3 regions of the Moritella sp. F3 genome follow, and region 1 is predicted to be linked to each of the others. Evidence: riboswitches for the same ligand, from Rfam matches in the RefSeq annotation. Region 1 holds a riboswitch; each other region holds the start of a gene.
The links. Region 1 has a riboswitch for thiamine pyrophosphate ahead of thiB (thiamine ABC transporter substrate binding subunit). Riboswitches for the same ligand answer to the same signal wherever they lie in the genome.

Region 1 (3,274 bases):
CACACCACCTGGCGGGTGAAGTAAATAGGTATGACAGGTATTTCCTTCGGGGAAAAAAGTTTTCTGAACCATTAAAGGGCCAAGCTGCTGACGTTCAAGTAACCTTGTTTTATCACGCTTAACGCCATACTTTAAGAAAATCTCAGCTCGCCAGCCTTGATGGTTTTGAGGTCGAGAGTAGCTAACTCGCGTAGGTATATTCATTCAGTTTGATGAGCCTATATTTATTGAATTAAAGAATTGAATAATTCAAAATTCATTTCACAACATAATAAAAGCCACGAAGATATCGACTCGCTAAAGAAGATCTTAAAATTAAAAGACGCCAATAAAAGCCGAGGACGAAGTACTCAGACACAGCATATTTAATGATCTTTAATAGAGTCAAAGACAGATATATTTCAGGATTTATTACGTAAATGAATGGAGATAAAAATAGCTTTAAAAATACACGCAAAAAAATAAAAATGCGTCATCGATGACACAAAATAGTTAAATTTTGAAGACGAGTAATGTAATAAAGTTATGTATAAATTCAGATACGAGGATACAAAAACAATCGGGGTGTTTTATTAGCGGAATAACCGACCAAAATAACGCACAATTAAAGAGTGGCTAGTGCACTCAAGTAATCGATTAATTGTTTTCATTTTATATAAATCCTGTAATAAAAAAACGGGGGTAAATATAGCGATAAGTCAAAGAAGAGAAACCTCCTTAAGATACACGGAATATAGCATGACACAAATCCAGCCACTACAAAAACCACACCAACAATTATGATCTATATCAATGAATAATAACTAAAGTGATAACGCATGGTTTTATAATAAAGTAGTTACCAATAAACAGCGTCACGAATACCAATAAAACGATGCATATTCATATTATCTAAAGTAACTCAGCGTCCTGTGGCTCTCCACAACACAGCACATAACTCATGCACTTTATTTTTATAACAATAATCGTCAATCTCACTGGCACTTTAGAGCAAATAAAAATACAATGTGCGCTCACTCATCGGGGTGCTACCAGACTTTTAATAACAGAGTCACAGTGGCTGAGATAACACCCGTATTAACTTGAACCAGATAATGCTGGCATAGGAATGAGATTCGACAGACTGGTTCATATCTGCGTTAAGAAATAATGCACAGATAAGTACGCATTACCGAGTCATAAGTTCTATGCTTCACATTCTAGGAGAACACGTGAAGCACACGATCAAAAAACTAGCACTTTATACGGCCCTACTATTACCTTCACTATCAGTTGCTATTGCAGCCGAAAAACCAGTATTAAATGTCTATACCTACGATTCATTTGCATCTGACTGGGGCCCTGGTCCAAAAGTAAAAACAGCATTTGAAGCGGACTGTAATTGCACCTTGAACTTAGTCGCTTTAGAAGACGGCGTGAGTATTCTTAACCGCGTTAAACTCGAAGGTAAATACACCAAGGCTGACGTACTATTAGGTTTAGACAACAACCTGATGGCTGAAGCGGTAAAAACCAAACTGCTTGCACCACACCAACAAGACACCAGTAAATTATCACTGCCAAACGCTTGGACTAACGAATACTTCATTCCATTTGATTACGGCCACTTTGCTTTTATCTACGACAGTGAAAAGTTGACCAATCCACCAACAAGCCTAGCGGAACTGATCGAACGTAAAGATCTGAGCATCATCTATCAAGATCCACGCACCAGCACACCAGGCCTAGGCTTTATGTTATGGGTTAAAGCAGTTTATGGTGATCAAGCACCACAAGCATGGCAACAGATTGCAGATAAAACAGTGACGATCACGAAAGGCTGGAGCCAAGCTTACGGTATGTTCTTAAAAGGCGAAGCAGACATGGTATTAAGCTATGCTACATCACCCGCTTACCACATGATTGCAGAGAGCGAATTTAAATATAAAGCGGCTGAATTCACTGAAGGTCACTATCAACAAACAGAAGTGGTGGCTCGTTTAAAAGATACGGCAAATCCTGAGTTAGCCGATCAATTCATGGCATTTGTACTTAGCCCTGCTTTTCAAGACGTGATAGCGACAGGCAACTGGATGCTACCAGCAAAACAAGCGGCCGCATTACCAAGCGAGTTTGAAAAACTGATCACTCCAGCTAAAACGATTGAATTCACGCCTGAAGAAGTCGCGCAATCACGTAAATCTTGGGTGAAGGAATGGCGTAACGCTGTTACTCAATAATTCGTCGATAACTAATCAAAATTATGAACGCGAATTCGCATAAATACTGGTGGTGTAGCGCCTTGCTCGCCATCAGCATCATTTTACTCCTAGTAGGCGGTAGTTTTACTGCCCTGCTTAATTTTTCACAAGCCGAGTTAGACTTTAGCAGTGTACTTGCTGACTCCTACACCCAACATGTCATTCGTTTTAGTTTTTACCAGGCAGCCTTATCTACCGGCTTAAGTATTGGTTTGGCGATCCCGCTGGCACGGGCTTTTTCACGCCGAGAATTTGTTGGTAAACAATTAATCATCAAACTATTTAATTTATCGTTAGTATTGCCCATCATCATTGCCATCTTTGGTATTGTCGCCGTGCACGGTAAAAATGGCTGGGTGAACCAAATTTTAGGTTTCTTTAATATTGAAACTGGTCATTATATTTATGGCTTAACTGGTATTCTACTGGCGCATTTATTTTTCAATGTACCGTTAGCCACGCGTATTTTACTGCAAACCCTCGACTCTATTCCCAGTGAATCTTGGCGCTTGGCGAGTCAGCTAAACATGCAATCACGACACATCTTCATTACCTTAGAATGGCCGAAGATAAAGCAGCAATTACCCTCGTTAATTAGCCTTATCTTTATGCTGTGCTTTACCAGTTTCGCGATTGTCATGTCCCTCGGTGGGGGGCCTGATTATGCAACCCTTGAAGTCGCTATCTATCAAGCGCTCAAATTTGAATTTGATATCGAGCAAGCAGTTGCCTTAGCGATAATTCAAGTCGCGATCACTGTCGCCTTAATGCTTTTTAGTGCCATATTTTTAAAATCACAACCTATGTCAGCGCCATCTGGTAATTACTTCCGTCGCCCCGATTGCCATAGCCTCAACAGTAAAGTCTGCGATGGTCTTAGCTTTATCCTCGCGAGTTGTTTATTAGCGCCGCCAATGCTGGCGATCCTAAGCAGCGGTATTAACAGTAATACCCTTAGCGTGCTTAGCCAGCCAATGTTATGGCAAGCAACAGGCATATCATTACAAATAGCCCTGAGCTCTGGTTTGTTAAGT
Region 2 (3,274 bases), on a different contig from region 1:
ACGGGTACTATTAAGTTCCACAACGAGAAATTCGTTGAGAACGCAGACGGCAAACTGGTTATTACTTCACGTTCATCAGAAATCACGATTATTGATGAAAACGGTCGTACTAAAGAAAGCCACAAACTGCCTTACGGTTCGATTGTTGACTTTAAAGATGGCGCAGCTATCGAGTCTGGTAGCATCCTTGCTAACTGGGACCCGCATACTCACCCAATCATCACAGAGGTGGCTGGTCAAATTAAGTTTGTTGACTTAATTGAAGGTATTACGGTTACTAAGCAAACGGATGATCTAACGGGTCTATCTAGCACGGTAATTCTTGATCCTGCAGCACGTGTTGCTGCTGGTAAAGATATGCGTCCTATGGTTAAACTTGTTGATGCAGCAGGTAATGATTTATTCATTCCTGGTACAGAAGTTATTGCACAATACTTCTTACCTGCAAACGCAATCGTTAACCTAGAAGATGGCGCGTTAGTGACTATTGGTGAAGCGTTAGCACGTATTCCTCAAGAAAGCTCGAAAACACGTGATATTACGGGTGGTCTACCACGCGTAGCGGATCTGTTTGAAGCGCGTCAGCCTAAAGATGCAGCTATCTTAGCGGAAATCTCAGGTACTATTAGTTTCGGTAAAGAAACTAAAGGTAAACGTCGTCTAGTTATCACACCGACTGATGGTGCTGAAGCTTACGAAGAGATGATCCCTAAATGGCGTCACTTGAACGTGTTTGAAGGTGAGAAAGTTGCAATTGGTGAAGTTATCGCCGATGGCCCTGAATCAGCTCACGATATTCTACGTCTACGTGGCATTAGCCATGTTGCGAACTATATCGCAAACGAAGTTCAAGAAGTATACCGTCTGCAAGGCGTTAAGATTAACGATAAGCACATTGAAACTATCGTTCGTCAAATGCTACGTAAAGCTAACGTTGTATCTGCTGGTGACAGTAACTTCCTACAAGGTGAACAAGCTGAAGTTTCACGTCTGAAAATTGCTAACCGTCAGCTAGAAGCTGAAGGCAAGCAACCAGCCGTGTTCCAGCATATCCTTATGGGTATTACTAAAGCGTCTCTTGCAACTGAGTCATTCATCTCTGCTGCATCTTTCCAAGAAACAACACGTGTTCTAACAGACGCTGCTGTACATGGTAAGATTGATGACCTTCGTGGTCTGAAAGAGAACGTTATCGTTGGTCGTCTGATCCCTGCAGGTACAGGTTTCTCTTACCACCAAGAACGCGCTAAAATGCGTGCTGGTAAGGTAGAAGAAGCTATGCCAGAGATCACTACTGATGAAGCTGAACAGAACTTAGCTAACCTATTAAATAACCTTTAATTGATTTGCTGAATGCAATTAAAGTTGTTAGCAAGTGATGACAGACCCACTGATTCACTTGCTGACTATTATTGAATAGTGAAGGCGCCCTTTATAGGGCGCCTTTTTTTTGCTTGTTTTTTAACGCTATACCAGTCTATACTCTGACACATCTTGTCGGAGTGCTTTAGGGCTGAGACCATTTAAATATGGGATCCGTGGAACCTGATCAGGCTAATACCTGCGTAAGGAAACAAGAGTGATTAATACAATAGCGTTAATAATATTGCCAATTTGTACGGGGGATCTGTAACAATTGACATCTTATTTACCGCTGTATTTGGACTTAAACTAATATAGTCTTATCACCACTCTCCATACTCAACGACAAGCAATCATCTTATTTAAAGGAATGAATGCTATGTCTGCTAATAATATAAATACCAACAGCAATACAAATCTAGATAAATCCAAAAAACCTACACGTCGTGAAAACCGTGAAAACGCCCAAGAATTTATTAACAACCTCAGTTGTGAACCCTTTCCAAATTCCGAAAAAATCCATCTCACTGGCAGCCGTGATGATTTAAGAGTCGCGATGCGCAAGATTAATCTTGATGAAACGCTAGTTGCAGGCAGTAAAGATGAACCTGTATATGAATACAACGAATCCATCCCAATCTACGATACTTCAGGTGCCTATACCGATCCTGCGATTGAAATTAACGTGCATCAAGGTTTACCTAAATTAAGGCAAGGCTGGATTGCAGAACGTAACGATATTGAAGAACTCGAAATCGTTACTTCACAGTTTGCTCAGCAACGTCTTGCAGACGATGGTATCGACCATATTCGTTTCGAACATCTACCTAAACCACTTAAAGCGATCGATGGCCAAAACGTTACTCAGATGCATTATGCGCGTAACGGTATCATCACTCCGGAAATGGAATATATCTCGATCCGTGAAAACATGGGGCGCGAGTTGATCCGCAATGAGCTGTTATTAAAGCAACATGCCGGTAATGATTTTGGTGCGAGTATTCCGGATCTTATTACTCCTGAATTTGTTCGAGAAGAAGTCGCCCGTGGTCGTGCGATCATTCCTGCTAACATTAATCACCCTGAATCTGAGCCAATGATCATCGGCCGTAATTTTTTAGTTAAAGTGAATGCCAATATTGGTAATTCGTCAGTGACATCGTCGATTGAAGAGGAAGTGGAGAAGCTCGTATGGGCTACACGCTGGGGTGCTGACACGGTGATGGACTTATCCACAGGCCGTAATATTCATGAAACCCGTGAGTGGATCCTGCGTAATTCACCTGTTCCGATCGGCACAGTTCCGATCTATCAAGCCTTAGAGAAGGTAAATGGGATCGCCGAGGATCTTACTTGGGAAGTCTTCCGTGATACGTTGATCGAACAAGCTGAGCAGGGGGTTGATTACTTCACGATCCATGCTGGGGTATTATTGCGTTATGTGCCGATGACTGCAAAACGTCTTACCGGGATCGTTTCTCGAGGTGGATCGATTATGGCGAAATGGTGTTTAACACACCATAAAGAAAACTTTGCTTATGATCATTTCGAAGAAATTTGTGCGATTTGTAAAGCATACGATGTATCACTGTCGTTAGGTGATGGTATGCGCCCGGGTTCTGCGGCTGATGCCAATGATGAAGCGCAATTTGCTGAATTACAAACGCTCGGAGAGCTGACTAAAGTAGCTTGGCAGCAAGATGTGCAAGTTATTATCGAAGGCCCTGGTCATATCCCAATGCACATGATTAAAGAGAATGTTGAAAAACAACTCGATATTTGTCATGAAGCGCCATTTTATACTTTAGGCCCACTAACGACAGATATCGCCCCAGGTTATGATCACTTTACCTCGGGTATTGGTGCTGCGCAAATCGGTTGGTACGGTTGTGCTATGTTGTGTTACGTAACG
Region 3 (3,274 bases), on a different contig from region 1:
CTAGCTGTACTGTTAGTATTAGTATTCTTCATCACTTCTTCGGACTCTGGTTCACTGGTTATCGACAGCATCACTGCTGGTGGTAAAGTTGATGCTCCAGTACCACAACGTGTGTTCTGGGCATTCATCGAAGGTGCAATCGCTGCAGCACTGCTTTGGGTTGGCGGTACGCAAGCAATTGAAGCCTTACAAGCAGGTGCAATCTCAACGGCACTGCCATTCACAGTGATCTTATTGGTTATGTGCGTGAGCTTGATTATGGGTTTAAGAACAGAGCAACATAATCGTAAGTAATTAACGCATTCGATTTTCGACTATGGAAATCTAATCGACGATATTGAAGCATGAAAAAGGCCACGCGTTAATGTAACGCGTGGCCTTTTTGTTAGCCATAAGTCAATCAAGTGATCGACTATCACCATCATATTATTGCGTTAAGCTCACTTCATTAGCTTCAATATTTAGCTCAGCAAGTTTATTAAGTAAGGCCTCAATATTTTTCTTACCTGAACCTTCATTCGCCATTTGTAGGCGCGCGACGCCAGAAAAAGCATCACCGAAAGTGGCTGTATGCGGTGCTTCAACAGCTTCATCAAGAATCACTTTTCCGCTTACAGTATCAGTCAGTGTGTATTTAACCTTGGTTGTAACAGTCATATCAAGACCAAATAATGGCTGTTCAACATCGACAATTCTCGCTGATAGTTGATACTTCCCCTTTTCTGAGAAAAGCCCTTGTTCTAATAGACTTTCTTTAATTGCATCAGAAAAAGCAACATCACTGATCTCTGACGTCCAAGCTGCATTCGTATCTTCACCACCAGTGACTGACGACAAGGCCAAATTGTTTTGAACAACAGCTGGATAAGATTTTTGCTCGCCTTGGTAAACCATATTCTCAACCTGTGCACCCGATGCACAACCCACTAAATATAAGCATGTTGCAATTACCAGTGTTTTTTTAACTAGCTTCATTTCCCATTCCTTTGTTTTTATAATAATCAAGAGTTGTATCTTCCAATATTTTATCAAAACAACAAGTAAACCTAATGTTAAATAAAATATCCCATTGATTTTATTTAACATTATATATTAGGTCAACCATCGCAATATAACTTAATAGGTATTTGTGACATCACAACAAATAGCTTCACCTTCAGAAAAGTTAAATGCGAGTCTTAAAGCCGCTAAAATTAAAATTCTTAAAGCATGACTTAATTGTTTTATTGCGCTTTCAACAAAACTTGTTACTATTGCCGCCTATATAGTCGGGGGGCCTAAAGGCTGAGAGCGCAAATTGCGAGACCCGTTGAACCTGATTCAGTTAACACTGACGTAGGGAACTATCAGTCTTGCTACTCCTGATTTGACCTCCCCGTCTTTCAATCTTTGGCTCGATAAAGTTCCTACGCGTCTGTACTAGGGATATTTATGCTAAAGGCTACAACCAACACATCAACATCTATTTCGTTACCGCTTTCATTAAAGCAAAAATCACTTAAAAATAGCCAATCAACACCAATCGTATTAACGATCGCAGGATCTGATAGTGGCGGCGGTGCAGGCATTCAAGCTGATATCAAAGCAATCTCTGCAACTGGCAGTTATGCATGTTCTGCAATTACCGCGATCACCGCACAGAACACCCTGGGGGTATCCGCGATATTCCCTATCCCACTGGAACATATTAACAATCAACTCGATGCAGTCTTTAGCGATTTAAACGTCGTCGCAGTAAAAGTGGGCATGCTGGCAGACCGCGAGATCATCAAGGTTGTAGCAGCGAAAATTAAACAATATAAACCGAAATTTTTAGTTGTAGATCCAGTCATGGTTGCCACCAGCGGCGATTTACTGTTAAAAGAATCAGCCATCAACACCCTTAAGTCAGAGTTATTACCACTTGCCGACTTGATCACCCCTAATTTACCGGAAGGTGCAGCTTTAACAGGTTCATCGCTGCCGACTTGCGAGGATGATATGGGCGCGATGATCAACGCATTACGCCAACTTAACGTCAATGCAGTACTACTCAAGGGCGGTCATTTAGAGCAAGATGAAAACAGTAACGACCTGCTTATATTCCAAGATCATTTCGAGCTGTTAACCGCAAAACGGGTTAATACCCACAATACCCACGGTACAGGCTGTACCTTATCGTCTGCCATTGCATCTTATTTGGCGCAAGGACACGAATTACTGCAAGCGGTAAAGCTGGGTAAAAAATACATATCCAACGCAATTGCGCATGCAGATGAATTAGACATAGGTAGTGGTCATGGTCCGGTCAATCATTTCTTCGCTGGCCACGCTGATGTCTAGCTCATCACAAGCAGTATTAGCGCCGACAGATAACAAGAACAGTTTAATGGTCAATGACCTTGCTGTGAACATAACCATTGCCAAAGGTTATTTACGCTATCACGACAGTATCGACCCTGTATTAAGCGAGTTTGATATGAGGATACCCGCAAGACAGTGGACATGTATCCTAGGTCGTAGCGGCTGTGGGAAAACCTCGCTGTTGCGTTATCTTGCTGGGCTGTTAGATCAACAGGTGACTTGGTCAGGTGAATGCTTAGTTGGCGCGAATCATCAAGTATTAACTGACTTAAACAATCAAGTTGCTTACATGGCGCAACAGGACTTACTACTACCTTGGTTATCCGTACTCGATAATGTCACGCTAAGTAGTCAGTTTGGCGCAAAGCCATCGAAAGCAAACAAAGATAAAGCGCTCAGTTTACTGGCGAAAGTCGGACTTGCTGACAACGCTAACCATTTTCCACAACAACTGTCTGGCGGTATGCGTCAACGGGTAGCGCTAGCAAGAACGTTAATGCAAGATAAGCCAGTGGTATTAATGGATGAACCATTTTCCGCCTTGGATGCAGTGACCCGCTATCGATTACAAGATCTAGCTTGTGCATTGTTAAAGGATAAGACAGTGGCCTTAATAACGCATGATCCCCAAGAAGCCATTCGCCTCGCCGATCATATCTATATCATGCAAGGCACACCAGCTAGTGCAACACAGTTACAACTACCATCAAGCTCAACACCACGTCTATACGATGCAGAATGTGCCCAATTACAGCAACGTATTATGCGTTGTTTAGCGCAAGAGTTTGAGCAGGGAATGGAAACTGAAAATGAGTGAGTTAATCAATACTACCCCAGCGGTACCTAAATCGAAGCATCACCACAACAAGCAACAGAACCACACTAGCCCTTTGTTACGTATCATTATTAGCACCTTGGTCATTATTGGCAT

Region 2: it holds a riboswitch for thiamine pyrophosphate, as region 1 does, so the genes downstream of both, thiC (phosphomethylpyrimidine synthase ThiC) here and thiB (thiamine ABC transporter substrate binding subunit) in region 1, are expected to answer to the same signal.
Region 3: it holds a riboswitch for thiamine pyrophosphate, as region 1 does, so the genes downstream of both, thiD (bifunctional hydroxymethylpyrimidine kinase/phosphomethylpyrimidine kinase) here and thiB (thiamine ABC transporter substrate binding subunit) in region 1, are expected to answer to the same signal.

What each region holds. Positions count from the first base shown of each region.
Region 1 is NZ_BLRL01000011.1:89,784-93,057, forward strand. Features, by position in the region: gene JFU56_RS16860 (urease accessory protein UreD) at 1-204, opposite strand, end outside; TPP riboswitch at 1,012-1,125, shown strand; gene thiB (thiamine ABC transporter substrate binding subunit) at 1,212-2,219, shown strand; gene thiP (thiamine/thiamine pyrophosphate ABC transporter permease) at 2,243-3,274, shown strand, end outside.
Region 2 is NZ_BLRL01000017.1:32,367-35,640, reverse strand. Features, by position in the region: gene rpoC (DNA-directed RNA polymerase subunit beta') at 1-1,341, shown strand, start outside; TPP riboswitch at 1,489-1,590, shown strand; gene thiC (phosphomethylpyrimidine synthase ThiC) at 1,742-3,274, shown strand, end outside.
Region 3 is NZ_BLRL01000003.1:312,930-316,203, reverse strand. Features, by position in the region: gene JFU56_RS07675 (BCCT family transporter) at 1-294, shown strand, start outside; gene JFU56_RS07670 (hypothetical protein) at 427-975, opposite strand; TPP riboswitch at 1,260-1,359, shown strand; gene thiD (bifunctional hydroxymethylpyrimidine kinase/phosphomethylpyrimidine kinase) at 1,432-2,322, shown strand; gene JFU56_RS07660 (ABC transporter ATP-binding protein) at 2,315-3,160, shown strand; gene JFU56_RS07655 (ABC transporter permease) at 3,153-3,274, shown strand, end outside.